Regions from separate parts of the Dermacoccus sp. Tok2021 genome, predicted to be linked through region 2. Evidence: predicted binding sites of a transcription regulator. Region 2 holds the regulator's gene; each other region holds the start of a gene.

Region 1 (10,261 bases), on a different contig from region 2:
CGGGCTTGACCGGCCAGTCACCGTCCTTGGCGTGCAGGTCGGTGTGGCACACCCCCGATGCGATGAGCTTGACCAGCGCCTGACCCGGCCCGGGTTCCGGCAGTTCCACATCCTTGACGTTCAGGTCTTCGCCGAAGACGTCCACGACTGCAGCTTGCATGGTGCTCATGACTCTTCCCTTCGTGTGGTTGCGATCTGATCCGTGATGCGGGTCGGCTCAGAAGAAGCCGAGCTTGTTCTCCGAGTAGGAGACGAGGAGGTTCTTCGTCTGCTGGTAGTGGTCGAGCATCATGAGGTGGTTCTCCCGCCCGATGCCGGAGCTCTTGTAGCCACCGAACGCCGCGTGCGCCGGGTAGTTGTGGTAGTTGTTCACCCACACGCGGCCGGCCTGGATGTCGCGGCCCGCGCGGTAGGCGGTGTTGCCGTTGCGCGACCACACGCCGGCGCCGAGGCCGTAAAGGGTGTCGTTCGCGATCTTCAGTGCCTCGTCGTACGTGCCGAACTTCGCCACGGACACGACCGGCCCGAAGATCTCCTCCTGGAAGATCCGCATGTTGTTCGTGCCCTCGAAGATGGTCGGCTCGACGTAGAAGCCGCCGCCCAGATCGCCGTCCAACTCGGCCTGCCGACCACCGGTGAGCACCTTCGCGCCTTCCTTCTGGCCGATGTCGAGGTAGGACAGGATCTTCTGCAACTGGTCGTTGGAGGCCTGCGCACCGATCATCGTCGAGTCGTCGAGCGGGTTACCGGCCTTGATCTTCTTCGTGCGCTCGACGACGTCGGCCATGAACTGGTCGTAGATCGACTCCTGGACGAGCGCGCGTGACGGGCAGGTGCACACCTCGCCCTGGTTGAGGGCGAAGAGGGTGAAGCCCTCCTGCGCCTTGTCGTAGAACGCGTCGTCCGCCTGCGCGATGTCCTCGAAGAAGATGTTGGGGCTCTTGCCGCCGAGCTCGAGCGTCACCGGGATGAGGTTCTCCGAGGCGTACTGCATGATGAGGCGCCCCGTCGTCGTCTCGCCGGTGAAGGCGATCTTGCGGATGCGCTTGTTCGACGCGAGCGGCGCGCCGGCCTCGACGCCGAAGCCGTTGACGATGTTGACGACGCCCTTGGGGATCAGGTCTTCGATGATCTCCATGAGCACGAGGATCGACGCGGGCGTCTGCTCCGCCGGCTTGAGGACGACGCAGTTACCTGCGGCCAGCGCCGGCGCGAGCTTCCACACGGCCATGAGGATGGGGAAGTTCCACGGGATGATCTGCCCGACGACGCCGAGCGGCTCGTGGAAGTGGTAAGCGACGGTGTCCTCGTCGATCTGCGAGAGGCTGCCTTCCTGCGCGCGGATGGCACCGGCGAAGTAGCGGAAGTGGTCGATCGCGAGGGGGATGTCGGCGTTGAGCGTCTCGCGCACCGGCTTGCCGTTGTCCCACGTCTCCGCGACGGCGATCTTCTCGAGGTTCTCCTCCATCCGGTCGGCGATCCGGTTGAGGATGAGTGCCCGCTCCGCGGGCGAGGTCTTGTTCCACGTCGGTGCCGCCGCCCATGCCGCGTCGAGGGCGGCCTCGATGTCCTCGGCAGTGCCGCGGCCCACCTCGCAGAACGTCTTGCCGGTGACCGGGGTGGGGTTCTCGAAGTACTGCCCCTTCTTCGGCGCGACCCATTCGCCGCCGATGAAGTGCTCGTAGCGCTTCTTGAACTCGACCTTGGAGCCCTCGGTTCCCGGGTTGGCGTAGACCGTCATCGCAGCTTCCTTTCCCTGAGCCCGCGGGATGTGACGCGGGGTTACGTGATGTGCGTCACGTTACAAAGGGCTGCGTTGCATCAACGTTGCACTGCCCGTGCAACGCGCTGTGCGGGCGTCAGTTCGCCTGGCGCAGACGAGTGTCGAGCTGTTCGAGATGCGTGAGAACGATGGCCCGCTGTGGCGCGCGCGGTGGCAGGACGGTGAGTGCCATGTGCCACGACTCGACGTCATCGGCGGCCTCGGGCAGGTCGAGGTAGCGCAGAAGGGTCTCGGGAGTGGCGTCACTGAGCATCGCTTCGCGCAGCGACCCGGACGTCGAACGCAGCAGGTCGACGACGGGCTCCGCCTCGCTGTGCGTCAGCGAGGCTCCGCGATACAGCTCGAGGGCTTCGTCGTGCTCGCCGCGACGCAGATGCTCCGTGACCTGGACGGCATCGATGAGCAGTGGCCCCGTGAGGCGGTAGGGGCGGCTTTCGAGGTTCGGCGCGCCGGGAATCGTGTCGAGCCGTCGACGAAGCCGCAGCATCTCGCCGCGGATGGTGGCGGGCGGCGTGCCGTCCGGGTAGACGAGGGCCCCGATCTCGTCGGCGCTGAGGCCTTGGGGTTCGAGCGCGAGTGTCACGAGGAGTTCGGCGTGGCGGTCGGTGAGTGCGTGGGTGGCCGTACCCGTTTCGATGCAGGGGCGGCCGTGGTGGACGAGACGCAGCCGCGCGCTCGTGTGCGGTGGAGGGCCGACCGGCACCCCGGCGAGGCGAAGTTCACGAGCCACCGCGGCCGCGGTGGCCTGCACGAGTGCGAGGGTGCGCCGGTCTGCCGCAGCGTCACCTCCCGTCACGTCGAGAGCGCCGAGCACCTCGCCGGTGACGGGGTCGACGAGCGGCGCCGCGGAGCAGCTGAACGGGTGGACGTCCGGGCGCGTGTGCTCCTCGCGATGGATCGAGACCGCTTCGCCGCGGGCCACAGCTCGCCCCGGCGCGTTCGTGCCGACCTGCGCCTCCGACCAGTTCGCCCCCGCGGTGAAGCCGATGCTCTCGGCGCGGCTGCGGGCGCGGGAGTCTCCGTCGACGTAGTGCAGGCGTGCCTCGCGGTCCGCGATGGCGATGACGAGACCCTCGTCGCGTGCCGTCGAGCTCAACAGCGAACTGACGAGGGGGATCGCGTCGGCGAGCCGAGCGTGGACGCAGCCGGGGCCGCACCCGCAGGCGCAACCCTGTGGACGGGATTTGTGCCGCATCCCTTCCCCTCTCGCCGTGACCCACCTCACACTACACTCGTCCGGGGTGGGGTGGGTCGGCGGCGTGACGCTGCGTGCCGTGTGTCCACGAACTCATCTGCGACGCAGGCTGCCGCCCTTCGCAGCCGCCTGGCTCACACGAGACGTTCGAGCGTCTCGCCGCCGTTCCAAATGACGCCGATCTGCCGGTAGTAGCCGCCGATGATCTCGTCGACCTCCAGGGCGGCGAGTTCCTCCGTGGGCGATTCGAACAGGCGCAGATCGACGTCACCACGCCACGCCTGCCCGCCCTCGAACTCGGCCGCGCCGGACGAGATGAGCTCGCTGTAGGCGTCGCCCGTCGCCCCGCGGGCGATGTCGGGGTAGATGCGGTGGTGGGCCATCGGGTGGCCGTTGACGAAGCCGTTCGTCTCACTCGGCTCGCGCAGCGTCAGCACGGCCTCGGCGAGACGACGGTCGCCGGCGGCGAGCGTCGCACCGAACATGCCGCCCTCGGCGATCTGCGGCGCACCCTGCGCGAAGGGGTGGGGGCGCGTCTGCCACATCGAGCCGAGCTTCTTCGGGTAGCCCTGGTGCAGGCCGCGGCCGATCGCGAAGTCCTTGTCGACCCAGATGTAGACGCAGCGGCTGAACGTCTTGCCCTTGTACGAGCAGCGGACGACGGCGAACGCCTCCTTGTACTGGGCGCGCACCGGGTCGAGCAGCTCCTCGCGGGAGCTGGAGCAGCTCTGCCAGTCGGCCCAGATGAGCGCGACGGCGCCCGGGTCCTCGTCGGCGAGTTCCAGTGGGGCGGGCAGGAGTTCGCGCACACGCTCCGGGTTGGTGCGGTACTCGACCGTCAGCAGGTCGCCCGAGTAGTACCACGGCGGGCTCGGGATGATGCCCGAGGTTCCGCCGGCGGTGCGGGGGTAGAAGAAGCCCTTCTGGTCGCTCATGTGCCTGCACCCTTTCACCGTCTGCGGCCCGTGCCGCAAGTTTGTTGCCGAGAAATCGTTCGTGTCCGTACGACACCGGCTAGGCTACCCGATCAAGAGGGGTTGTGTGGCCTGAGTCACACGGCTACTGTTCGGATCCGAACGACCTTTTGACTCACTCCCGGCACGGCAACCGTCGGGGGAGGCGTTCGCTCACAAAGGCGTGAAAGGCGATGGCATGACGAAGATCGACTCGAGGCTCATGGCCGAAGCCATGGAGAAGTGTGCGGCGGAGGGCATCGACGTCGTCCGCCTCGGCTACTCCGACATCATCGGCACCGACCGCAGCAAGGATCTGCTCGTCAACCGCTTCGAGCGCACCACCGGCCACGGCGTCGCGTTCTGCCGCAGCGTCTACGGCACGACGCCCATGGGTGACGTCGTCGACATCGAGGGCGGCCTCGCCGCGGGTCTGCCCGACATCGTGGCCTACCCCGACATCGAGACGATCAAGACCGTGCCGTGGGAGCCGGGCGTCGCCCACGTCATCGCCGACGTGTTCAACCCGGACGGTTCGCCGTCCGCCGAGAGCCCGCGCTACGTCCTCAAGCAGGTCATCGAGAAGTTCAGCTCCATCGCGGGCACCCCGATCTGCGGCCCGGAGCTCGAGTTCTACCTCCTCGAGGAGTCGGACACGAACGACTCCGGCTGGGCGCGCTACGGCGAGAGCCCCGGCAACGTCTATGTCTCCGGCCTGCGCGGCGACCCCGAGAACGTTCTGCTCGCCTCGCTGCGTCAGCTCGGCGCCTACGACCTCGACGTCATCGCCGCGAACCACGAGTTCAGCTCCGGCCAGTTCGAGATCAACCTCTGGCACTCCGACGCACTCGACGCCTCCGACCGCGCGTTCCGCTTCAAGGCCGCCGTCAAGGAGATGGCGCGCGCCGGTGGCAAGCTCGCGACGTTCATGGCCAAGCCGTTCAACGACGAGGGCGGCTCGGGCTTCCACCTGCACTTCTCGACGCAGGACGCCGCAGGCAACCACCTCTTCGACGACCCGAACAGCCACAACGGCCTCTCCGCCGTCGCTCACCACGCGATCGGCGGCATCCTCAAGCACGCCCCGGCGCTCGCGGCGCTCGCGAACCCGACGATCAACTCCTACAAGCGCTTCGGGCCGGACACGCTCGCCCCGTGGCTCATCGACTGGGGTCTCGACAACCGCAGCGCGATGGTGCGCATCCCCCCGGAGCGTGGCTCGGCGTCGCGCCTGGAGCTGCGCCTCGGCGACGCGTCGGCCAACCCCTACCTGCTCACGGCGGCGACGCTGGCCGCGGCCTACCTCGGCATCAAGAACGAGATCGACCCGGGTCCCGCGCTCGAGGGCTACGGCTACGACCCGGAGCGTTCGCCCAAGCTGCCCTCGTCCCTGTGCGAGGCGCTCGACGCCCTCGAGGCCGACTCGGAGATGCGCGAGGTGCTCGGCGAGGGCTTCGTCACGACCTTCCTCGCGTACAAGCGCAACGAGATCGAGCGTTTCAACGCCTTCATCACGGACTGGGAGTTCCGTGAGTACACCTACCACCTGTGATCCAGACTTCAGCGATCGAAGGAGACCGACATGACCACTGACGTGGGTGCCGCACCCAGCAGCCAGTACACGCTCGAAGACGTCGACCTCGCGAACCTCGACAGGTTCCGCGACAACGAGGGTTGGGCCCAGTTCGCCGCCCTGCGCGCCGGTGACCCGGTGCACTGGAACGAGGAGTCCGACGGCAAGGGCTTCTGGGCCGTCACGAAGTACGACGACATCTGGGCCGTCGACAAGGACTCCGAGACGTTCACGTCGGAGAAGTTCGTCAACCTTGAGGATGTCGACGACGACCTCATGGACTTCCGCCGTTCCATGCTGGAGACGGACGGCGCGCGTCACACGGCGCTGCGCAAGCTCATCCAGCGTGAGTTCTCGCCGCGCAACCTCCTCAAGAACTACGAGGCGTTCCTGCGCGAGCTGACGAAGAACACGATCGACGAGGCGAAGAAGACGTCGCCCGACGGCGAGTTCGACTTCGTCGAGAAGATCTCGGCCGACTTCCCGATCCAGGTGCTCGCGCGCCTGCTCGACGTGCCGCGCGACCACACGCCGCAGCTCATCGCGTGGGGCAATGAGATGGTGGCCAACACCGACCCGGACTACACGCAGCACCTGCTCGACTCGCCCGAGTCGGAGAAGTACCGCCACCTGCCGTTCCGTTCGCCCACCGTGCAGGACGTCTGGGACTACGGGCGCGACCTGCGTGACAAGCGCGTCGGCGGCGAGGGCAAGGACCTCGTCTCGATCCTCGCCAACAAGATGCCCGAGGACGGCGTGCCGCTCTCGGACCAGGACTTCAACAACTACTTCTCGCTGCTCGTCATCGCCGGCAACGAGACGACGCGCCACGCGATCAGCCAGATCATGCTGGGCCTCATCGCGCAGCCCGACCAGTTCAAGCTGCTCAAGGAGGACCCGTCGCTCATCGAGTCTGGCCTCGAGGAGTTGCTGCGCTGGGCGACGCCGGTTTACCACTTCCGCCGCACGGCGACAAAGGACGTCGAGCTCGGTGGCAAGCAGATCAAGGAAGGCGACAAGGTCGTCATGTGGTTCGGCTCGGGCAACCGTGACGAGGACGTCTTCGAGAACCCGAACAAGATCGACGTGACGCGCAAGAACGTCGACCACATGACGTTCGGCAAGGGCTCGCCGCACCTGTGCCTCGGCAACAACCTCGCCCGCCTCGAGATCCGCCTGCTGCTCGAGGAGCTGCTGCCGCGCATCGAGAAGATCGAGCTCGTCGGCGACGTGAAGCGCGTGCGCTCCAACTTCGTCAATGGTGTGAAGAAGTTCCCGGTGAAGGTGACCTGGGCGGAGTGATCCGACCGCCACAGATCCCCACTTGCGCGACGAATCGCGCGAGTGGGGATCTTTGTGCCTGGTCTGTCCCCAATTGCGCGACATCTCGCGCGAGTGGGGGGCGAGGGCTGCCCGACGCACGCTGACGCGCGGTCCGATCGTCAGGTGAGCTCGGCTGCGAGGCGAGTCAGAAGGGTTGGGACATCCCGTTCTGCGGTGGTTCGCAGGAGGCGTCCGTCGCAACTTGCGTAGCGGGTTCGTCGAGGTAGGTCACGACGAACTGCAAGTGGTAGCGGGCTTCTTCAACGTTCTCGGCGGGTGTGCGTCCGGTGGGGGCTCACAGCGGAACGGCTTCCTTCAGGACGCGTTCGCGTAGGTAGGGCCTCAGCCCCGAGTCGGGCGTGAGTTCCACTGTCGCGCCCACTTCTTCGGTGAGTCGTGACTGGAGGCGCTCGAGGTCGAGCAGGCTGAGGTAAGCGAGGCTGAGGTCCGCCAGGAGATCGATGTCCGAGCCGGCGTGCTCGCGGCCCGTGGCGACGGAGCCGAAGACACGCACATTGCGTCCCCCGGCAACCTCGATGAGGTGGATCACCGCTTGGCGGTGGGCGCGCAACCTGCGGGCAAGAGGTCCGGACCCGTGAAAGCGGATGAGGCGCGACACCTCAGGCTGGCTGCGTCCGATACGCCGGGCGATCTCGCGCTGGGACATTCCCTCGCGGTGTGCGTCGCGGACGGCAGCGGTCAACATGGCGCGAGCGTCACGCGTCATGCGGTCGCTCGCGGCTGCGATCTCCTCCAAGCCCGTCGCCATGGCTACAGACTACAGCCGATAGCAAGACCTATCGGTGAATCCTCAGTCCTCGACGATGACGAGGACGCCCTTGTCGGCGACGACGGCGTCGAGGTCGATGCCGGTGAGGTCGACGACGGCCTGCTTGAGGGTCTTCTCGGGGTCGCCGTCGATGATGGCGGTCGGTTCGCCCTCGACGGGCTCGCCGTCCTCCGCCGTGACACCCGACGCGTCGAGCGTCAGCATGCGGCTCTGCTCGTCGCCGTCGACGATGAGCAGCCACGTCTTCGAGTTGCCTGCGAAAACGGCGGTGACGGCCTCGTCCGCGATGTCGGGGATGAGGTCGGGCTGCAGCATGAGCTCGTAGCCGACGAGGACGACCGCGTCCTTGTCGTCATCCGTGCGCGCCGTGAACGCGCCGACGTACCCCGCCGGCAGCGCGTTGGAGATGGCCTCCTCGCCCGTGACGTAGTCCGTCGTCGGGTCGAGAATGCCGCTGGGCAGCGTGTCGATCGTCAGACCGGGCAGGACCGCAAAGGCCGTGTTGAGTGCCATGCCTCCACCCTACGGCGTGGCGCGATGTTGCCTGGGAAACGCGGCACCGGTGCCGCGCACGCCGCTCAACATCGGGTCAGGCGTCGACGGCGCGGGCGAGCTTCTCGACGGCGGCGTGGATCTCGTCGATGAGGGGCTCGGTCTCCGGCTTCATCGTCACGCTGCGCAGGATGCGCGCGCCCGCCTCGGGAGCCTCGCCGGGAACGTCGTGGCCACGGTTCGTCATGTCGTCGGGCTTCACCTGGTAGGTCGCGACGAAGAGCGACTCGTCACGCGGCGCCTTCATGCCGTTCGTGAGGATCGCGCCCGAACGGCGGTCGACGTCGGCGAGGGATTCGCCCTTCGGGAAGTAGCTGACGATGTCGAGGTCGGGCTCCTGGTAGAGGTCGAACACCTCCGAGTTGCGCAGCTTCTCGGCCCACGCCAGCGCGGCGCGACGTCCCGGCGCGACGATCTCGCCCATGCCCTCCCGCGTGAGCGGAAGCAGCTGGAGCGTCATCCACAGCGCCGCCGCGGACGCGCCCGAACGCGAGCACTCGAGCGAGATCTCGCCCATGTGCAGGTCGTCACCGCTCGTGAAGTACGTGTACGGCGAGGTGTGGTCGTAGAAGTTCGCCACGTTCGGATCGCGGAACAGCACCGCGCCGCAGCCGTACGGCTGCAGGCCGTGCTTGTGCGGGTCGATGACGACGGAGTCGGCCTCGTCGATCGCCCGGAAGGCGGCGGCCACGTCCGGCGCCAGCAGGTCGTCGCCCTCCTCGGCGAGCAGGCGGAAGAAACCGCCGTACGCCGCGTCGACGTGCACGCGCACGCCGTACTTGCGGCACAGCGGAATCGCCTTGTCGATCGGATCGACGGCCCCCAAGCCCGTCGTTCCGGCCGTCAGGACGACGGTGCCGATGCCGCCCGCCGAGATGAGGTGCTCCAGTGCCACGAGATCCATGCGTCCACGCGAGTCGGTGGGCACGGCGACCGACGGCACGTTGAGCAGGTGGCTCATGCGTCCGTGCGTGTAGTGCGCGTCGGCGCTATGTGCGATCGCCTTGCGCGGGTGCGTCTCGCGTGCGACGAACAGCGCCTCGAGGTTGGCCACGGTGCCCGACGTCGTGAGGTGGCCGAGGTGGCACATGCCGCTCTCGTGTTCCGAGTCGTCATGCGGCACACCGAAGCTCGCCGACGAACCGTTCTTGCCCTCCATCGACTGACGATGCGCGCGGCAGCCGAACATGTGCGCGATCGCGTCGACGCACTCCTGCTCCATGCGCGTCGTCGCGGCGCCCGCGTCGAGGTCGTGGTTGTTCGGGTTGATGAGCATCGTCGTGAGGTAGCCGACGACGGCCGCCGGGTGCGGCGGCTTGAGCATCTGCCCGACGTAGCGCGGGTGGAAGAACGGATAGTTCGCGCGCAGACGCGTCGTCAGTTCCTCGAAGGCGCCGTGGAACGCGTCGGCGTCCACCTCCTGCGTCGGGTGTGGCGTGGAGGGGCCGTACCCGTTCATCCACTCGGTGATGAAGCCCATCGCCTCGTCGAGGTATCCGCGCAGCGGGCCCATGGCCGCCGCGGACATGCCCGGCAGCGGGGCCGGGTTCGTGACGATCTCGTCGGACGACATCGATACCTCCGAAGGTGGGGAGTGGTGTGCGTCACTCAGGCTGAAGCATGGTGGCTAGGCTGTCCAATACTTGTTTCGGCTGCCTGTCATGCCTTTCTGTTATGGCTCGACGAACAGTCGACCGGCGGCGCGAGGAGGGGCCAGTGGAACTACGGGCGCTGCGCTATTTCGTTGCCGTGGCCGACGCCGGCACCGTGACGGGCGGTTCGGCCACCGTCCACGTCAGCCAGCCGGCGGTGTCGAGGCAGATCCGCGGTCTCGAACACGAACTCGGCGTGACGCTCTTCGCCCGCTCCGAGGGTGGCGTCCGCCTCACCGCCGCCGGTACGGAACTGCTCGCCCTCGCCCGGGATCTCCTCGAGCGCGAGGCCTTCATCAAACGCACCGCGACCTCGCTCGCGGCCGGACGTCTCGTCTCGCTGACGTTCGCCGCTCCGCCGACAACCCTGAGCGACGTGATCGCCCCGTTCCTCGCCTCGCGACCCGCTGACGACGGCGCCTCACCGACGCCGAACGTCG
Region 2 (10,261 bases):
GGTGCCTCGATCGTCACGGCGTGACGCGTGTGGACGCCGTCGTGCTCACGCACCTGCATGCCGACCACGTCGATGGTCTCGGGGCCGTACTCGAGCGGCAGCCGTCGGTCGAGGTCTTCGTGACGTGGCTGACGAGCCACAGCTCGAGCCCTCGTGGTGGCCGAGGGGAGAGGGATGCCGATGCCCAGACGAGGCAGGTGTTGCGCCGTTACGGGAAGGTTGCGCAACGCCTCGCACCGGGTCAGCAGGTCCGTGTCGGTGACGCCGTGCTCGACGTCCTCTGGCCGCGCCGAGCGTTGGCGGCGGGTTCGCCGGTCAACAATGCTTCCCTCGTGCTCGATGTGGCGACGCCGAGCGTGCATGCGCTCATGCTCGGCGACGTCGAACGGGAGGCGCAGGCCGCGTGCATCGGGGAGGTGACGCGCCGAGCAGCGTCGCGTCCCTACGACCTCGTCAAGGTTGCTCACCACGGCAGCGCGAACCAGAGTGCCGGGCTCTATCGGGCGGCTTCGGCGCGGGTCGGCCTCATCGGGGTGGGGGAGGGCAACGATTACGGACACCCGAAGGAATCGCTCCTGTCGTTACTCGCCCAGAGCGGAACAGCCGTCTACCGAACGGACCTTTCAGGAGACCTCGACGTCGTACCCGTCGGTAGATCGCTCACGGTCGAACCGCAGAGATGACACCGTTGAGAGTCGTAGGAGATTCCAGTCGCGAGCCGGAGGGAACCGGCGACAGGTTCGGCAGAGCGTCGGTTGCTTCCCGCAGCGCGTCGAGGGTGGCCTTGACCGCCGGCACACGCTGGAGGTCGGGCGTGGTGACAGCCTGAACCGAACGACGGCTCGCCGGCTCGATGGCGATGGTGGCCACGCGGGGGTGCTGAGTCGAACGCAGGATGAGCTCCGGGATGAGGGCCACGCCCAACCCCTCGGCCACGAGTCCGAGCACGGTGACGTAGTCCTCGGTCTCGAACGCGACGTCAGGGGTGTAACCCGCCGAGGTGGCGAGCGAGAGCAGGTGGCCCCGGCAGCGCGGGCATCCGGCGATCCACGACGCGGACTCGAGCTCCTCCATCGACACGGAGCCCCTTCCGGCAAACGGGTGATCGGCCGGCACGGCGAGGCGCACCTCGTCCTCGAGCAGGTCGAGCGTGGTGAGCCCCTCGAGATCCTCCGCGTGTGCCGCGATCTCGTCGCCGTCGTAGGAGAACGCGATTGCAACATCGCAATCTCCCGCCCGAAGCGCCGCGAGTGACTCCGGCGGCTCCGCTTCCGCGAAGGTGACCTGAACGTCGGGGTAGCGCTGCTTGACGAGCGACAGCGCTCGTGGGACGACGGTCGACGAGGCCGAGGGGAAGGCCATGAGGCGCACTCGTCCCGCCCTCAGGCCGGCGATCGAGGCCACTTCGCCCTCCGCCGCCTCGAGAGCGGCGAGCACCGGAGTGGCTGTGCGGGCGAGCACGTGGCCCGCCTCGGTCAGACGCACCGAACGTCCGAGGCGCTCGACGAGAGCCGTTCCCGTCTTGTCCTCCAAGCGGCGCACCATCTGGGACACGGCAGGCTGGGAGTAGCCCAGGGAAGCAGCGGCAGCGGTGAAGCTACCCTCCTGGGCAATGGCTTTCATGACCCGAAGGCCGGCGGCGTCGATCATCCGTAGAGAATAACCCGGCGTTATCGGATGTTGTAGTTTCTATCGATTGTCGAATGAGAGGGGCCACCTGTGACTGCAGAGTTGGCGGAGTTCGTCGCGCAGGGCGACCTGTTCGTGCTCACCGGGGCGGGTCTCTCGACCGAGTCGGGCATTCCCGACTACCGCAAGCCTGACGGCACCCGCCGAACGGTTCCCATGACGTTCCAGCAGTTCCTCAGCGGGGACGACGCGCGCCGACGCTACTGGGTTCGCAGCGCCGTCGGGTGGGAACGTTTCGCCGCGGCTCGGCCCAACGGCGGCCACCACGCTGTTGCAGCCTTGCAGCGCGCAGGTCTCGTGCAACACCTCGTGACGCAGAACGTCGACGGTCTTCATGCGGCCTCCGGAGCGGACGCCCTCGAACTGCACGGTTCGCTCTCCTCGGTGCAGTGCGTCGAGTGCGGCAGCCGCTCGGATCGAGCCGAGTTCCAGGGGCGCATCCGCGACGCCAACCCGAACCTCCCGCGCGACGTGGCCCTGTTGGCCGACGGAGACGCCGAGGTTGCCCGGAGTGCAGAGGATGCGTTCGTTCTCGTGGCCTGTCCGCACTGTGGTTCGCTCGTCGTCAAGCCCGACGTCGTGATGTTCGGCGAGAGCGTGCCCACCGCGACGGTTGAGCACTGCTACGCGCAGCTCGAACTGTCACGGGCGGTTCTCGTTCTCGGAAGTTCGCTCAAGGTGATGTCGGGCTTCCGGTTCGTCTCGGCGGCGCTCAAGGCGGGCAAGCCCGTGGCCCTGGTCGGTCTGGGAAGCATGCGCGGTTCGGAGCGCGCCGATCTCGTGCTACACGAACCGCTTGGTGCCACACTCACCGCGACATGCGAACGCCTCGGCCTGCAGGTGCAGACCGAGGCGAACGCGACGACGTGAGGGTGGGCGAGAGTCAGACGCTGCGCAGCACCGCCGTGACCTTGCCCATGATGCTGGCTTCGTCGCCGTCGATCGGCTCGTAGTTCTCGTTCGCGGGCAGGAGCCACGTCTTGCCGTTCGTGCGCTTGAACGTCTTCACGGTGGCCTCGCCGTCGAGCAGCGCCGCCACGATCTCACCGTTGGACGCCTCCGGCTGCTGGCGCACGACGACCCAGTCGCCGTCGCAGATGGCGGCTTCGATCATCGAGTCGCCGACAACCTTGAGCAGGAACAGTTCGCCGTCACCGACGATCTGACGGGGGAGGGGGAACACGTCCTCGACGGCCTGCTCGGCCAGGATCGGCCCGCCGGCGGCGATGCGTCCGACGACGGGGACGAAGGAGGCCTGCGGACGCTCGTTGCCCGAGTCGGTCTCGTCGTACGTGCTCTCGGACGCTGCACGCACCGAGGTGCCTCCGCGGTAACCGCGGGTGTCGGCGCCGTCGTCGGGGGAGACGACCTCCATGGCGCGAGGGCGGTTGGGGTCGCGACGCAGGTAACCCTTGCGCTCGAGCGTGGCGAGCTGGTGTGCGACGGAGCTCGGGCTCGTCAGCCCGACGGCCTCACCGATCTCGCGCAGGCTCGGCGGGTAGCCGCGCTCGTCGACCGAGCGCCGGATGACGGTGAGCACTTTCTGCTGGCGCGGGGTCAGTTTGCCCTTCGCGCGGTTGTTCATGGAGTGGACCTCACCCATGGCGTCTCCTCACATCGACGAAAACAGTGATCTCGCGGACGCGGACCTCGGTGCGGAGCCCTGATTCTCCCCGGAATTCCGGGGTTGTCGGTGGCCGCTGATTCGGTGTGAGCGTTCGGGATCAACGTAGGCACCACCGTACACAGTTTTCGCAAACATGTACGAGAAACACGCCGCCGACGGCCTTGCTTTCGAACGTTTGTGTCGTACAGTTGTTCTATCGCACGGATGTTCGATGCATCCGCGCCGAGTCAGGAGGAATGAACATGAGTGCTGTGCCCAGTCTGGACGTCCCGGCGGTCGCGCCGAGCCCCCGTCGTCACCTGCACCTCGTTCCGTCGGGGCCTGCGGTCGTCGATTCCCTCGAGGGTGGTCGTAGCACGCGGCGCGCCCCGTTGACGCGTCGTGCCGTTCTCGCTCGCCGTCGCTTCGCTGCCCTTCTGGCGCTTCTGGTTCTCGTCGGCGGTGGCCTCCTTGCGGCCAAGGCCGTGGCCGAAGCTAACCCTGCCGGTGGCGCGACGTCGGTCACGGTGAAGGACGGGGAGACCCTTTCTCAGATCGCCGCTCGTGAGCTGCCGTCCTTGCGTAACGACCGTGGTGTGGTGGCCATCCAGGAGGCCAACAACATGAGCTCGATGCACGTTCAGGCCGGCCAGCGAATTCTCGTTCCGGCAGGCTGAGCGGCCCCCTCGGCGTGTCGCTGGGGCGAGCCGCACATCTTTTCCGCGTCATTGCTGGGGTTGGTGCGCCGGGTTTGCCGACACGGTTGCGAGCGGTCGCCAACGCAACCTAGGATTCCTAGATGTAGGGCACAGGCGCCCTAATGCCCCCAACATGTGGTTGTTTGCGGAAGAGTTCCCGCGATGCCGGTGTTGGGGTTCATACCGTCACGAGGCGGTGGAATCCTGCGATCGAGAGGCGTGGCACGTGCACTGTCCCTTCTGCCGCAACGCCGACTCCCGTGTGGTCGACTCCCGTTCGACCGAGGACGGCACCTGCATCAAGCGTCGCCGCCAGTGCCCCGACTGCGGCAAGCGTTTCTCCACCGTCGAGACCGCGAGCCTCACGGTCGTCAAGCGCTCCGGTGTGAGCGAACCCTTCTCTCGCGACAAGGTCATGTCGGGCGTGCGCAAGGCCTGCCAGGGCCGCCCGGTTTCCGACGATCAGCTCGCCGTCCTCGCTCAGCAGGTGGAGGAGTCGATCCGCTCCAAGGGGGCTGCGGAGATCGACGCCCACGATGTCGGCATCGAGATCCTCGGCCCGCTGCGCGAACTCGACCACGTCGCGTACCTGCGGTTCGCGTCCGTCTACCAGGCCTTCGAGTCACTGACTGACTTCGAGGACGCCGTCGCCGACCTGCGCAGGCACGCTCTGCGCGACGCCGGCTGAGCTCCACCGGCTGAGCTCCACCGGCTCACCCACTACTTCACGACACACCACACCAAACCCACGAGAAGTGCCAGGAGGCATGCGGTCATGACCGAGACCACGAAGGCTCGAGCCAAGTCGGGTCGCCGGAACAACGGCGTCACGATCGAGCGGATCTTCACCACCCCGGGCGTCCACCCCTACGACGCGGTGACCTGGGAGCTGCGTGACGTCGTCCAGCAGAACTGGAAGACCGGCGAGACGATCTTCGAGCAGCGTGGTGTCGAGTTCCCCGACTTCTGGTCGCTCAACGCCTCCACCATCGTCACGACGAAGTACTTCCGTGGCGCGCTGGGTTCGGACGCTCGCGAGAAGTCGCTCAAGCAGCTCATCGACCGCGTCGTGCTCACGTACACGAAGGCCGGCAAGGACAACGGCTACTTCGCGTCCGACGCCGACGCCGAGATCTTCGAGCACGAGCTCACGTACGCCTTGCTGCACCAGGTCTTCTCGTTCAACTCGCCGGTGTGGTTCAACGTGGGTACGGCGAGCCCGCAGCAGGTCAGCGCGTGCTTCATCCTGTCCGTCGACGACTCGATGGACTCGATCCTCAACTGGTACAAGGAAGAGGGCTTCATCTTCAAGGGCGGCTCCGGTGCCGGCCTCAACCTCTCGCGTATCCGTTCCTCGAAGGAGCTGCTGTCCTCCGGTGGCACCGCCTCCGGCCCGGTCTCGTTCATGCGCGGCGCCGACGCCTCGGCAGGCACCATCAAGTCCGGCGGCGCCACGCGTCGTGCGGCCAAGATGGTCGTCCTCGACGTCGACCACCCGGACATCGAGGAGTTCATCGAGACGAAGGCGCGCGAGGAGGACAAGATCCGTGCGCTGCGTGACGCCGGTTTCGATATGGACCTCGGTGGCCGCGACATCGTCTCCGTGCAGTACCAGAACGCGAACAACTCCGTTCGTGTCAGCGACGAGTTCATGAAGGCCGTCGTGGACGGCACAACCTTCGGCCTGCGTGCCCGTGACACGGGTGAGGTCATCGAGTCGGTCGACGCCCGCGAGCTGTTCGACAAGATCAACAAGGCCGCGTGGGAGTGCGCCGACCCGGGTGTGCAGTACGACGACACGATCAACGCGTGGCACACGAACCCGGAGACGGGCCGCATCACGGCGTCCAACCCGTGCTCGGAGTACATGTCGCTCGACAACTCCAGCTGCAACCTGGCCTCGCTCAACCTCCTGAAGTTCCTCAAGGACGACGACACGTTCGACGCCGTCACCTTCCAGAAGGTCGTCGAGCTCGTCATCACGGCGATGGACATCTCCATCTGCTTCGCCGACTTCCCGACGGAGTCCATCGGCAAGACGACGGTCGACTACCGTCAGCTCGGCATCGGTTACGCCAACCTCGGTGCGCTCCTCATGGCCACCGGCCACGGCTACGACTCGGACGGCGGCCGTGCGCTGGCCGGTTCCATCACGTCGCTGCTCACGGGCGCCGCCTACAAGCGCTCCGCCGAGATGGCTTCCGTGGTCGGCCCGTACGCCGGTTACGCCCGCAACGCCGACGCTCACAACCGCGTCATGCGCAAGCACCGTGCCGCGAACGACGAGCTCGCCTCGCACAAGGACATGGGCGCCATGGCCAGCGACATCCACGCGCTCGCGACGAAGGCCTGGGCCGACGTCGTCGAGAACGGTGAGAAGGGCGGCTTCCGCAACGCGCAGGCCTCCGTCCTCGCGCCCACCGGCACCATCGGCTTCATGATGGACTGCGACACCACCGGTATCGAGCCGGACTTCTCGCTCGTGAAGTTCAAGAAGCTCGTCGGCGGCGGTTCGATGCAGATCGTCAACCAGACGATTCCGCGCGCGCTGAAGAAGCTCGGCTACCAGGAAGAGCAGATCGAGGCGATCGTCGAGCACATCGCCGACAAGGGCCACGTCATCGACGCTCCCGGCCTCAAGCCGGAGCACTACGAGGTCTTCGACTGCGCCATGGGTGCGCGCGCCATCTCCCCGATGGGCCACGTCCGCATGATGGCCGCCTGCCAGCCGTTCCTGTCGGGTGCTATCTCCAAGACGGTCAACCTGCCGGAGTCGGCCTCGGTCGAGGACATCGCCGAGGTGCACCTCGAGGGTTGGAAGCTCGGTCTCAAGGCCATCGCCGTCTACCGTGACAACTGCAAGGTCGGCCAGCCGCTCTCGTCGGGCAAGAACGAGAAGAGCTCCGAGCCCGCGACGGCCACGGAGACCGTCGCCGAGACGCCGGTCGAGAAGATCGTCGAGTACCGCCCCGTGCGCAAGCGCCTGCCGAAGCGTCGCTCGTCGCAGACGACGTCGTTCGCCGTGGGTGGCGCGGAGGGTTACCTCACCGCCGGCACGTACGAGAACGGCGATCTCGGTGAGCTTTTCCTCAAGTTCGGTAAGCAGGGTTCGACGCTCGCCGGTGTCATGGACGCGTTCTCCATCGCCGTGTCGATCGGCCTGCAGTACGGCGTGCCGCTCGAGACGTTCGTCGAGAAGTTCACGAACCTGCGCTTCGAGCCGGCCGGTATGACGGACGACCCGGACGTGCGTATGGCGCAGTCGATCATGGACTACGTCTTCCGCCGCCTGGCGCTCGACTACCTCGACTTCGACACGCGTTCGTTCATGGGCATCCACACGGCCGAGGAGCGCGCTCGCCAGCTCGAGACCGGCTCCTACACGCCGATCGAGAGCGACGACGAGCCGTTCGACGCCGAGTCCAACTCGCAGTCCGTCGCCCCGGCGGCGGCACGCGGTGAGCGTCCGGTAGCTGCCACCTCCACGGAGGAGCACGCCGACGAGGTGAAGTCCGGTTCCGGTGCGGCCTCCGCCCGTGAGGTCGGCTCCGAGATCCACAGTTCGGCCGAGCTCATGGAGAAGTTCCAGGGCAAGGCAGCCGACGCCCCGATGTGCATGACCTGCGGCACGAAGATGCGTCCCGCCGGCTCCTGCTACGTCTGCGAGGGCTGCGGAAGCACCTCCGGCTGCAGCTGATCGCTCAGCCCTGATCGAGTGCGGGGCGTCGTCCTTCGGGGCGGCGCCCCGCGCTCGTCTTATTTCGTGAGATGCGTCGGCGTCCGCGGCGCCCGGTGCTGTCTCATGATGTGAGCAGCCCGCGATCTCATTGGCGGGCGCAACCGCCACACCGGAAAGGAACTCTCCCTGTGAAGGCACTGCTGCTCGAGAACGTCCACCCCCTCGGAGAGTCCTTGCTCCGTGATGCCGGTTTCGAGGTCGAGACCCGCGTCGGGGCTCTCGACGAGGACGAGCTCATCGAGGCGCTCGAGGGGGTTCAGCTGCTCGGCATCCGCTCCAAGACCGAGGTGACGGCCCGCGTCCTCGAGAACGCGCCGAGCCTCGAGGCCATCGGAGCCTTCTGCATCGGCACGAACCAGATCGACCTCGCCGTGGCAGCGCAGAAGGGCGTCGTCGTGTTCAACGCGCCGTTCTCCAACACGCGCTCGGTCGTCGAGCTCGCCATCGCCGAAATCATCATCATGGCCCGCCGTCTCACCGAGAAGGACCGCGCGCTGCACGACGGAGTCTGGTTCAAGGACGCCAAGGGCAGCCACGAGGTGCGCGGTCGCCGCCTCGGCATCGTCGGGTACGGCAACATCGGTTCCCAGCTGTCCGTCGTCGCCGAGATGCTCGGTTTCAAGGTCTACTTCTACGACACCGACGACAAGCTCGCGCTCGGAAACGCCACGCGGTGCAGCTCCCTCGAGGAGCTGCTGTCGGTCGCCGAGGTCGTCACGCTCCACGTCGACGGTCGCTCCGGCAACGCCGGCTTCTTCGGCGCCGAGCAGTTCGCAGCCATGCGTCCGCGGGCGCTGTTCCTCAACCTCTCGCGCGGCTTCGTCGTCGACTACGACGCGCTCAAGACGCACCTCGAGTCCGGTCACATCGCCGGTGCGGCCGTTGACGTCTTCCCCGAGGAGCCCAAGTCGAAGGGCGAACCGTTCAGCTCGCCCCTGCAGGGCCTCGCGAACGTCGTCCTCACACCGCACATCGGCGGCTCGACCGAGGAGGCGCAGGAGGACATCGGTCGCTTCGTCGCCGCGAAGCTGCGCGACTACATCCAGCGCGGTTCGACGACGCTCAACGTCAACCTGCCCTCGCTCAACCTGCCCGAGCGTCCCGGCCAGCACCGCCTCATCCACTTCCACCAGAACCTCCCCGGCGTCCTGGCCCGGATGAACGGCATCCTCGCCGAGCACGGCGTCAACATCGAGGGCCAGATGCTCGACACCTCGGCCGAGAGCGGCTACGTCGTCACCGACGTCGTTTCCCAGCTGCCCGAGGCGCTGCTCGACCAGCTGCGGTCGATGCCGGAGACGATCCGTCTGCGCGTCGTCAACTGAGGAGCCTGACGAGGCGCCCCGGGCCTTCCGCCGTGCGGCGAAGCGCCCGGGGAACGCCCGAGGACCGGAGGAGTCGGACGGGCGTTCCATGTCGTGCTGCGACGTAGGATGGATTCCGCTGCCTCGGTGACGAGACCTCACCTCGAGGCCGCGTACGAAGCCTTCACGACGAACGGACGACAGGTAGCCGATGGACGTGCACGCGCCGCAGCCTGACGAAGCGGAAGCCGCTCAGCGTCGGCTCGACCTCGCCCGGTGGGCGAGCACGTTCGACCTCATGCGAGCTCGGGCCGAAGCGGATCCGGTGTTCGTCGGGTCCTGGCACCAGCTCGACGCCCTCGCTCCCGTGCGGTGCGGCGAGGCGCGTGAGTTCATCGCCGACATGATGCGCTCGCCGAACGTCGACCTCTTCACGTCCCGTCTGGAGGAGTGGGCCGCTCGTCCCGGCCCGTACTCGGCTGCCGTGTCGCTGGCACGGCACTGGCTGCCGCGCGTCGTTGCCCACTGTGAGGGCCGACGCAGTGAACTCGAGGCGGCACTTGCCTGGGCGCTGCACACGCCCACGTCCTACGACGAAGCCACGGCCGCGATCCGTCTCGTCGAGGAGACCGTGGGGGGAGCAGGCCCGGACCTTTCACGCATTCCGTCGGTGCTGTCGCTCATGTGGGCCACGGACACGGAGGCCGACTGGCCGATCCTGTGGCCGGGTGGATCGGACACGTTCCAGACCCTGGGATGGATGGGGCGTCATCTCACCCACGCGGAGCGCTACGTCGCGTTCGTCGACCTCGCACGTGCCTTCGCGCCCGGGCAGTCGCACATCGCCCAGCGTGTCGTCAGCCACCTCGGTGACGACCCCTCGTTCGTCGGCTTCGGCGAGGCACTGCCCGCCCTCACGGAGGAAGCCGCTCGCCTGCACGCCACGTACACCCCCGGTGTCGGCTACGCCGCCGCCGAGGACGAGGCACGCGCTGCATCCCTTGCGCTGCAGCTGCGTGGTCACGCCGCTCTCGTTGCGCGCACCCTGCACAAGGCGCTCGAGCGTGTCACCGGCGTCGACCTCGCGGAGACGAGCCTGCAGACTCGTACCGACACGACGGCACGCGCCGCGTACCGATGTGACTCGCACACGACGTGGCTGCTGCCTGCGAGCAGCGGTGGCGCACCCGGCATCCGGGTCTGGCTCACGCGCTCCGGCATCGCC
Region 3 (10,261 bases), on a different contig from region 2:
TGGTCGCGAGGATGACGAGCGGTAGCTTCGCCCATTCGGGGGCGAGGAGGAAGAACGGGTTCGCGATCTTGTCCGGGTTGGTGAGGATGAGCGAGCCCTGGCCCATGTAGTTGAGGACGAGCGAGGGGAACACGAGGAGGAACCAGGCTCGGGTGATGGGGGCGCGCCCGAAGTGACCCATGTCGGCGTAGAGGGCCTCGGCGCCGGTGACGCACAGGACGATCGAGCCCGCGGCGATGAACGCGATGAAGGGATGCTCGACGACGAACAGCGTGGCGTAGTTCGGCAGGAACGCCTTGAGGATGTGCGGGTCGCGCACGATCTGGCCGATGCCGAGGGCGGCGATGGTGACGAACCACAGGATCATGATGGGGCCGAAGAACTTGCCGACGACCTCGGTGCCCTTGCGCTGCACGAGGAACAGGATCGTGATGATGACGGCGCCGATCGGTACGACGTACCGGTTGAGTCCGGGCCGCACGACTTCGAGGCCTTCGACGGCCGACATGACGGAGATGGCGGGGGTGATCACGCTGTCGCCGAAGAACAGCGATGCTCCGATGACGCCGAGAAGCATGACGACGCTCCAGCGCTTGCCGCCCTTGGGCACTCCCTGGCGCACGAGCGCCGCGAGCGCCATGATGCCGCCCTCGCCGTCGTTGTCGGCGCGGAGCACGAAGAGCACGTACTTGATCGTCACGATGATGGTGAGCGACCAGAACATCCAGGAGATCGTTCCGTAGATGTCTGCCTCGTTGGCGATGACGGCGTTGTGGCTGGCGTTGAACACGCTCTGCACGGAGTACAGGGGGCTCGTGCCGATGTCGCCGAAGACGACACCGAGCGCGCCGAGCACGAGCGCGCCGGCACCCTTCTTCCGGTGCCCGCCGGCCCGCTCGTCAGTTTCCGCAGTGACCGACGCGGACCCGTTCGAAGATGTCACGTCCGAAAGTATGAACCTGCAGTGCCGTGTCGCGGCAACTGTGGTTCACCTGAGCAGATGTGAGGCGAGGAGCGCACCCCGTTAGACTGCCGACAGATCTGACGGGTGGGCGCGCGTGTCGTCGTGAGCCGCCCCGCGGGCCTTCGGCGAAGGAGCACCGCGACAGAACCCCAGAGGAACGGCACGACGGACCAGCGAGAGGGAGACATGAGCGGCCACTCCAAATGGGCGACGACGAAGCACAAGAAGGCTGCGATCGACGCCAAGCGCGGCAAGCTGTTCGCCAAGCTCATCAAGAACATCGAGGTTGCGGCCCGTTCCGGTGGTGGCGACCCGGCCGGTAACCCGACGCTGTACGACGCCATCCAGAAGGCGAAGAAGTCGTCGGTCCCTAACGACAACATCGACCGGGCCGTCAAGCGCGGTTCGGGCGCAGAGGCCGGTGGAGCCGAGTACCAGGCCCTCATGTACGAGGGTTATGCCCCTGGCGGCGTCGCCGTGCTCATCGAGTGCCTGACGGACAACAAGAACCGCGCCGTCGCCGAGGTTCGCACCGCTCTGCAGAAGAACGGCGGCTCGATGGCCGACTCCGGTTCGGTCGCCTACCTGTTCAACCGCAAGGGCGTCGTCATCGTGCCCAAGGACCAGGGAGACAAGGACGACGCGACGGAGGACGGCGTCCTCGAGATCGTCCTCGAGGCCGGTGCCGAGGAGGTCAACGACCTCGGTGAGTCCTTCGAGATCGTCTCCGAAGCGGGCGACTTCGTGGGTGTGCGTGAGGCGCTCCAGTCGGCCGGTATCGACTACGACTCCGCCGAGGCCTCGTGGATGCCGTCGATGGAGGTTCCCCTCGACAAGGACGGCGCGAAGAAGATGTTCCGTGTCATCGAGGCACTCGAGGACAGCGACGACGTGCAGAACGTCTTCGCCAACGGTCAGGTCTCGGACGAGGTTCTCGCCGAACTCGACGCCGAGGACTGATCGGCAAGCACGTCACCAGCGGAAGGCGGCTCGACCCTCGGCGGGTCGGGTCGCCTTCGGCGTGTGCGACGGTAGAGTGATCGGGTGCGAACAGGTGTTCGCATCGACTCATCGTCTTGTCATCTTGTTGGTCAGGTGCCGGGGCGGTCCCGTCAGCGGAAGGAGCGTTGCGCATGCGTGTGCTCGCCGTTGACCCCGGTCTGACGCGCTGCGGCGTCGGAGTGGTTCAGGGCGCTCCCGGCGGTCGCCTGCAGATCGTCACGGTCGGCGTGATCCGCACCGGTGCGGACACCCCACTGCACGAGCGTCTTCACGAGTTGCAGGTGGAACTCGAGGCCGTCTTCGAACGCACCAGGCCGGACGCCGTCGCCGTCGAGCGCATGTTCGCCCGAAACGACGTCTCGACCATCATGGGCACCGCCCAGGCCTCCGCCGTTCCGATGCTCGCTGCTGCGTCGCGCGGGTTGCCGCTCGGTCTGCACACGCCGTCCGAGGTGAAGGCAGCTGTCACGGGCAACGGGCGGGCCGACAAGGCTCAGGTGACGGCCATGGTGACGCGCATCCTCGGTCTCGAGAGCGCCCCCAAGCCCGCTGACGCCGCCGACGCTCTGGCTCTTGCCATCTGTCACCACTGGCGTGGTGCGGGTGCCGCCCGTCGGGCCAACACCGACGGCGAGCGTCCGTTCGCCCCGGCGGCGGCCCAGTACCGTGCCGCAGAAGCTGCTGCGGCGCGTCGATCCCGTTCGGCGGCCAAGCAGTATCGTGAGCCGCTGCGCTCGTCCGCCTCCCGCGACGCCCCCACCCGAGGAGCCCGTCCATGATCTCCAGCCTCACCGGCGCCGTCGCAGCAGCGACGCTCGACACCGTGGTCCTCGAGGTCGGGGGAGTCGGGCTGCTCGTCCACACCACGCCTGCGACGGCCGCCTCGGCGCGCCCGGGGGAGTCGATGCGCCTGGCGACGTCGCTGGTGGTGCGTGAGGACTCGCTCACCCTCTTCGGCTTCGCCGGTGACGACGAACGCGCCCTGTTCGAGCAGGTGCAGACCGTCAGTGGTGTCGGGCCGCGCCTCGCCCTGGCGATGCTGGCCGTTCACGACCCGGCGCAGCTGTCGTCGGCCATCGCGACAGGCAACGTCACCGCCTTGACGAAGGTGCCCGGCATCGGCAAGAAGGGCGCCGAGCGCATCGTCCTCGAACTGCGCGACAAGGTCGTGCCCGTCGGTACGGGCGAAACAGAGGCCACGCCCGAGGTACCTGCCGCGACGACACCGGGTGACTCGCAGGTGGCAGAGGCGCTCGTGGGGCTCGGCTGGAGCGCCAAGCAGGCCGATGACGCCGTGGCCAAGGTCGCCAAGCTGCCCGAGGCCGACGGCGCCACGACGCCCGTCCTGTTGCGCCTGGCCCTACGGGAGCTCGGCCGATGAGTCCGGCACACTTCGAGGACCACAGCGCCGACATCTCGCCGCGCCTCGTCGACCCGCACGGTTCTGAGGACGAGCAGCAGCTCGAAGCGGCCCTGAGGCCGAAGAAGCTGGCCGACTTCCCCGGTCAGGAGCGGGTGCGTGATCAGCTCGGTCTCGTGCTCGAGGCCGCGCGCCGACGCGGTGCGCCGCCGGACCACGTCCTGCTCTCCGGCCCTCCCGGGCTCGGCAAGACGACGCTCGCCATGATCGTGGCGAGCGAGCTCGAGGCCCCTATCCGCATCACGAGCGGACCCGCCATCCAGCACGCGGGTGACCTGGCGGCCATCCTCAGCTCTCTCACCGAGGGCGAGGTGCTCTTCCTCGACGAGATCCACCGCATGGCGCGCCCGGCGGAGGAGATGCTGTACCTCGCGATGGAGGACTTCCGCGTCGACGTCATCGTCGGCAAGGGGCCGGGCGCAACGGCCATCCCGCTCGAACTGCCGCCGTTCACCGTCGTCGGCGCCACCACGCGTGCGGGGCTGCTGCCCGCGCCGCTGCGTGACCGCTTCGGCTTCACCGGCCACCTCGACTACTACAAGGCGAGCGATCTTGCTGCCATCCTCGCGCGCAACGCCGACCTGCTCGGCGTGCCCGCGACACGCGAGGGCATCGAGGAGATCGCCGGTCGCTCGCGCGGTACCCCGCGCATCGCGAACCGACTCCTGCGCCGCGTCCGTGACTACGCGCAGGTGCACGGCCGTCAGGTCGTCGACCTGGGGTCGGCCCGAGCCGCGCTCGACCTCTTCGATGTCGACGCGAGCGGCCTCGACAGGCTCGACCGTGCCGTGCTCGAGGCCCTGTGCCGCCGGTTCGGTGGTGGGCCTGTGGGCCTGTCGACACTCGCCGTCGCCGTCGGTGAGGAGCCCGACACCGTCGAGACCGTGGCTGAGCCGTACCTCGTGCGCGAGGGCTACATGATCCGCACGCCGCGAGGGCGCGCTGCGGCGCCGCTCGCGTGGAGCCACCTCGGGCTCACCCCACCGGAATCGTCCCTGGGCGGCGCGCTGTTCGACCCGGCCGAGGGTGGGGACGGGCGCTTCACCGGGTAGGGTGGTGCGGCCAGTGGTCCGGCACCTGACGTGGATGCGGACCCCGGCAGACCCGAGAACTACGTGAGGACCTTCATGCCGAACATGGTTGCCGCATCGCAGTCGGGAGGCTCCGGCTTCTCGATGCTCCTGCTGCTCCTGCCCTTCCTCCTCATTGCGCTGATGTTCTTCAGCCAGCGCAAGCGAGCCCAGGCGACCCAGAGGGCGCAGGCTGCGCTGAGCGTGGGCGACGAGGTCTGCACGACGAGTGGAATGTACGGCACGCTGCGTCGCCTCGACGACGCCACGGGTGAGGTCGAGGTGGCGCCCGGCACGGTGATCCGCTTCGACCGCCGCGCGCTGCTGCCGGCCAATGTCGACCCGGTCTCCGGTCGGGTTCAGGACGAGAACCGACGCGACGACGCCGCAGGCGCCGAGGGCGACGCACGATGAGCACGCCGACCGGCGCGCCGCACAACATCGACTCGAACCGCCCGAACCGCGCGAAGGCGAAGAAGACTCCGCCGTCCAGCCCGAAGAAGAGCCTCGCCGGCCTCCTCATCGTGTTCCTGGCTCTCATCGGCGGAATCGCGGCAACGGACAGCTGGCTGCCGAAGCTCGGTCTCGACCTCGAGGGTGGCCGTGAGGTCGTCCTCGAACCTGTCGTCACCGGCGGTTCGTCCGTCAACGAGTCGCAGGTCAAGCAGGCCGTCGACATCATCCGTAACCGCGTCGACGCGTCCGGCACCGCCGAGGCCGAGGTGACGACGCTCGGTGCGCGCAACATCGTCGTGTCGATTCCGGGCAACCCGAGCCGTCAGGTGCTCGACTCCCTGTCGCGCTCTTCGCAGCTCGACTTCCGCGCCGTCGTCGCGACGGCCCAGGGCTCGAAGCAGGGACAGTCGCCCTACCGCCTGCCCGAGGTCATCAAGAGCTCCGGCGCGAACCAGGCGACGCCCTCGGGTTCGGCATCGACCTCCCCGTCGGCGAGCTCCTCGGGTGGATCGTCGTCGCCTGCACCGTCGAGTTCCAGCTCGTCGAAGGACGTACTGCCCTCGGCCTACAAGCAGGTCGGCCCGGAGAACGCCAGCGACACCGCGTGGGGCGAGCAGAAGGTCGACGCCGCGTGGGTCAAGGCCGGCATCGCCTCGTCGAACATGACGTACAACCAGCTGCTCCAGGTCTATGCCTGCACGCCCTCCTACCAGGAGGTCGCGGCGAGCATCCCTGCGAACAAGCCGGTTGTCGTCTGTTCGAAGGAGGGCAACGAGAAGCTGCTGCTCGGACCGGTCGAGGTCAAGGGCGCCGATCTCACGGACGCGAGCAGCGGTATGGCCACGAACCAGCAGGGCAACCAGACGGGTGAGATCGCCGTCGACCTCAAGCTCAACGGTGAGGGTAAGACGGCCTTCGCCAACGTGACGCGCCGAGTGGCGCTCCTTCAGGAGCCGCGCAACCGCTTCGCCATCACGGTCGACGGTCAGTCGATCTCGGCCCCGAACGTCCGTGAGCCGCTCACGTCGGGCCAGGCCCAGATCACGGGTGGGTTCACAGCCGAGAGCGGCAAGCTGCTCGCTGACTCCCTCAAGTTCGGTGCGCTGCCGATGTCGTTCAAGGAACTCACGTCCGATCAGCTGAGCCCGGAGCTCGGCTCCGACCAGCTGACGAAGGGCATCATCGCCGGCGCCATCGGTCTCGGCCTCGTCGTCCTGTACTCGCTCTTCCAGTACCGTGCGCTCGGCCTCGTGACGGTCGCGTCCCTGCTCGTCGCAGCGGCCATGACCTACCTCGCCGTGACGCTGCTGGGTTCGGTCAACAACTTCCGTCTGTCCATGGCGGGTGTCACGGGCCTCATCGTCGCGATCGGTATCACCGCCGACTCGTTCATCGTGTACTTCGAACGCGTGAGAGACGAAGTGCGCTCGGGACGGCCACTACGAGCCGCGGTCGACACCGGTTGGGCCCGGGCCAAGCGCACGATCATCATCTCGGACGCGGTGAACTTCCTCGCGGCCGCCGTGCTGTATGTCCTGTCGGAGAGCACGGTCAAGGCCTTCGCGTTCACGCTCGGCCTCACGACGCTCATCGACCTCCTGGTCGTCATGCTGTTCACCCACCCCGTAGTGGCACTTCTCGCCCGTACGAAGTTCTTCGGTAACGGCCACCCGGCCTCGGGTCTCGACCCGGAGCGTCTCGGTGCGCGCACCGCCACGTACGCGGGTCGCGGCCGCGTGACGCTGGCCGACCGTCGCCGCGCAGCTCAGGAGGGCACCGCCTGATGGCCAGCTTCGCAACGTTCGGAAACGACCTCTACACGGGTCGTCGTCAGTTCGACTTCATCGGCAAGCGCAAGCGCTGGTACGCCCTGACCGCCGTGCTGCTCGTCCTCGCCGCAGCCGGTCTGTTCGGTCGTGGCCTCAACTTCGGCCTCGAGTTCACCGGTGGCTCCGAGATCCGCGTTCCCGGTATCTCGAACACGGCCAGCTACGACACGCGTGCTGCCGACGCCGTCACGGCGGTGACGAAGACCGAATCGAACCTGCGTGTTTCGAAGCTCGGTGAGGGCACGGTCCGCGTGCAGGCCGAGAAGCTCGGCGACGGCACCCCGGCCACCACGGAGGCCGTCAAGAACGCCCTGGCCAAGGAGTTCGACGTTCCGGCCACGAGCGCCGAGACCTCGTTCATCGGCCCTTCCTGGGGTGAAAGCGTGACGAACAAGGCCATCGTCGCCCTGTTCGTCTTCCTCGCCTTCGTGTCGGTCGTGCTCGCGCTGTACTTCCGCACGTGGAAGATGGCGGCTGCTGCGCTCATCGCCCTCATCCACGACCTGTTCTTCACCGTCGGTATCTACGCCCTTACGGGTCTCGAGGTGACGCCGGCGACGATGATCGGCTTCCTCACGATCCTCGGTTACTCGATCTACGACACCGTCGTCGTCTTCGACAAGGTGCGCGAGAACGCGTCCGAGGCCTTCGCGACGGGACGCCGCAGCTTCGACCAGGCCGCGAACTACGCCGTCAACCAGATGCTCGTGCGTTCGATCAACACCTCGGTCGTGGCCCTCCTGCCGATCGCGGCGATCCTCGTCGTCGGTGTCTTCTTCATCGGCCCGAGCACGCTGCTCGACATCGCGGTCGCCCTGTTCATCGGTGTGGCCGTCGGTACGTTCTCCTCGATCTTCATCGCGACGCCGGCGCTCACCGACCTGCGTCGCCGTGAGAAGGGCGTGCAGGAGCTGGCGCGTCGCGCCAAGGCCTACCAGAAGCGGGCCGCGGGTGACAGTGACGAGGACGCCGGCCACGGCGCCGACTCCTCGGGTGTGCTGACGAGCCGGGCTGCCTCCGGTGCAGCGAGCGGCGCTTCGGCGACGATGCGTCGTCGTGGTGCACACCCGGCTGCTCAGCGAGACGAGTGATGACGGACTACCAGCAGCGGGTGGCCGGCCTCGTCGCTCGGCACACTCGGGACGTCGCTGACTTCCCGACGCCGGGCGTGGTGTTCAAGGACATCACGCCGCTGTTCGCGAACGCCGCGGCTTTCGGTTCGGTGCTCGATCTCCTCGCGGAGCGTCACGAGGGCGGCGTCGACGTCGTCGCGGGCGTCGAGGCGCGTGGGTTCGTCATCGGGGCACCGCTGGCCCAGCGCATGGGCGTCGGATTCGTCCCGATTCGCAAGAAGGGCAAGCTGCCCGGTGAGGTCGTCGCGCAGTCGTACGACCTCGAGTACGGCTCGGCGACCATCGAGATGCACACCGACGCCGTGAAGCCGGGCGCGCGAGTGCTCGTCATCGACGACGTCCTCGCCACCGGTGGCACGGCTGTGGCGTCGTGCGAGCTCGTCGAAAAGGTCGGCGGAAGCGTCGTCGGGTTCGACGTCCTGGTCGAACTGGCCTTCCTCGACGGCCGAGCACGCCTGGAGCGTTGGCCCGTTCACACGGGCCTCGTCGTCGGCTGAGTGGCGTTTGCCACTACTATCGGCCCATGGTTGAGCAGTCCGGTTCGAGTTCGTCGTCGCGAGTGCGCCAGAGGCTGGTGCGCTTCGGCGGTCCGCGCCCGAGCAACAACCGCGTTCTGGAACCGCTGCTTCGCACCGTTCGCGAGACCCACCCCAAGGCCGACACCGCGCTGATCGTGCGGGCGTACGAGGTCGCGGAGCGCTGCCACCGTCACCAGGTGTGCAAGAGCGGCGACCCGTACATCACGCACCCGCTCGCCGTCGCGACGATCCTTGCCGAACTCGGCATGACGCCGCCGACGCTGGCCGCCGCGCTGCTGCACGACACCGTCGAGGACACGGACTACTCCCTCGACCAGCTGACGAAGGATTTCGGCCCCGAGATCGCCCGCCTCGTCGACGGCGTGACGAAGCTCGACAAGGTCACCTACGGCGACGCTGCGCAGGCCGAAACGGTGCGCAAGATGGTCGTCGCGATGGCGCAGGACATCCGGGTGCTCGTCATCAAGCTCGCCGACCGTCTGCACAACGCGCGCACGTGGCGTTACGTCTCGCAAGCCTCGGCCCAGCGCAAAGCCACCGAGACGCTCGAGATCTACGCTCCGCTGGCTCACCGCCTCGGGATGAACACGATCAAGTGGGAGCTCGAGGATCTGTCGTTCTCGACGCTGTACCCGCAGATCTACGACGAGATCGTGCGTCTCGTGGCCGATCGTTCGCCGGCTCGCGAGTCCTACCTGCGCACCGTGAAGGAGCAGGTCGCGAGCGATCTGCGCGCGGCGCGCATCAAGGGTGAGGTCACCGGACGCCCGAAGCACTACTACTCCGTGTACCAGAAGATGATCGTGCGGGGGCGCGACTTCGAGGACATCTACGACCTCGTCGCCGTGCGCGTGCTCGTCGAGTCGGTACGTGACTGTTACGCAGTGCTCGGCACCCTGCACACGCGATGGACGCCCATTCAGGGGCGGTTCAAGGACTACATCGCGATGCCGAAGTTCAACATGTACCAGTCGTTGCACACGACGGTCGTGGGCCCCGGCGGCAAGCCGGTGGAGATCCAGATCCGTACGTACGACATGCACCGTCGCGCGGAGTACGGTGTCGCCGCGCACTGGAAGTACAAGGACGACGCGAAGCGTGGCGTCGAGAACGCCGGCCCGGCTGCGTCGCCCGCTGCCGGCACGAACGACATGGCCTGGCTGCGACAGCTGCTCGAGTGGCAGCGCGACACGGAGGATCCGGGGGAGTTCCTCGAGTCGCTGCGCTTCGAGGTCGGCAGCCGCGAGCTGTACGTCTTCACACCCAAGGGCGGCATCATCGCGCTGCCGGCGGGTTCGACGCCCGTCGACTTCGCGTACGCCGTGCACACCGAGGTGGGGCACCACTGCATCGGTGCCCGGGTGAACGGACGACTCGCCACGCTGGAGACGACCCTCGCCACGGGTGACGTCGTCGAGGTGCTCACGTCCAAGGCAGATGGCGCGGGTCCGAGCCGCGACTGGCTCGGCTTCGTCAAGTCGCCGCGAGCCAAGAGCAAGATCAAGCAGTGGTTCAGCAAGGAGCGCCGCGAGGAGGCCATCGAGAAGGGCAAGGACGCCCTCGCGAAGACGCTGCGCAAGCAGGGTCTGCCGCTGCAGCGGCTCATGTCGCACGACAGCCTGACGGACGTCGCCACGCGCCTCAACCACGCCGACATCGACGCGCTCTACGCCGCGATCGGTGACGGGCACATCTCCACCGAGGCGGTCGTGCGCTCGCTCGTCTCGGCGCTCGGTGGGGAAGAGGCGACCACCGAGGACATGGCGGAGGCGGCGACGCCGCGCACCGGCCGTCCGCGGATGAAGGCCGACCCGGGTGTCACCGTCGTCGGCACTGACGACGTGTGGG

What was found. The regulator LexA, encoded in region 2, represses DNA repair genes until DNA is damaged. The targets are predictions, from matches to a motif close to TCGAACANNTGTTCGA.
Region 1: the regulator LexA is predicted to act here: its motif matches at 4,051-4,066, upstream of K9D12_RS10295 (acetoacetate decarboxylase family protein).
Region 3: the regulator LexA is predicted to act here: its motif matches at 2,011-2,026, upstream of ruvC (crossover junction endodeoxyribonuclease RuvC).

The regions. Positions count from the first base shown of each region.
Region 1 is NZ_JAGTHU010000016.1:30,591-40,851, forward strand. It holds gene adhP (alcohol dehydrogenase AdhP) at 1-169, opposite strand, end outside; gene K9D12_RS10285 (aldehyde dehydrogenase family protein) at 218-1,741, opposite strand; gene K9D12_RS10290 (GAF domain-containing protein) at 1,860-2,978, opposite strand; gene K9D12_RS10295 (acetoacetate decarboxylase family protein) at 3,113-3,913, opposite strand; gene K9D12_RS10300 (glutamine synthetase family protein) at 4,131-5,483, shown strand; gene K9D12_RS10305 (cytochrome P450) at 5,514-6,806, shown strand; gene K9D12_RS10310 (nucleotidyltransferase domain-containing protein) at 7,123-7,596, opposite strand; gene K9D12_RS10315 (hypothetical protein) at 7,639-8,130, opposite strand; gene K9D12_RS10320 (aminotransferase class V-fold PLP-dependent enzyme) at 8,207-9,742, opposite strand; gene K9D12_RS10325 (LysR family transcriptional regulator) at 9,886-10,261, shown strand, end outside.
Region 2 is NZ_JAGTHU010000018.1:39,571-49,831, reverse strand. It holds gene K9D12_RS11165 (ComEC/Rec2 family competence protein) at 1-683, shown strand, start outside; gene K9D12_RS11160 (LysR family transcriptional regulator) at 661-1,650, opposite strand; gene K9D12_RS11155 (Sir2 family NAD-dependent protein deacetylase) at 1,720-2,559, shown strand; gene lexA (transcriptional repressor LexA) at 2,573-3,292, opposite strand; gene K9D12_RS11145 (LysM peptidoglycan-binding domain-containing protein) at 3,559-3,972, shown strand; gene nrdR (transcriptional regulator NrdR) at 4,220-4,681, shown strand; gene K9D12_RS11135 (vitamin B12-dependent ribonucleotide reductase) at 4,769-7,690, shown strand; gene serA (phosphoglycerate dehydrogenase) at 7,861-9,057, shown strand; gene K9D12_RS11125 (McrB family protein) at 9,248-10,261, shown strand, end outside.
Region 3 is NZ_JAGTHU010000001.1:186,401-196,661, forward strand. It holds gene K9D12_RS00850 (potassium transporter Kup) at 1-943, opposite strand, end outside; gene K9D12_RS00855 (YebC/PmpR family DNA-binding transcriptional regulator) at 1,151-1,924, shown strand; gene ruvC (crossover junction endodeoxyribonuclease RuvC) at 2,098-2,745, shown strand; gene ruvA (Holliday junction branch migration protein RuvA) at 2,742-3,347, shown strand; gene ruvB (Holliday junction branch migration DNA helicase RuvB) at 3,344-4,438, shown strand; gene yajC (preprotein translocase subunit YajC) at 4,514-4,870, shown strand; gene secD (protein translocase subunit SecD) at 4,867-6,696, shown strand; gene secF (protein translocase subunit SecF) at 6,696-7,832, shown strand; gene K9D12_RS00890 (adenine phosphoribosyltransferase) at 7,832-8,371, shown strand; gene K9D12_RS00895 (bifunctional (p)ppGpp synthetase/guanosine-3',5'-bis(diphosphate) 3'-pyrophosphohydrolase) at 8,398-10,261, shown strand, end outside.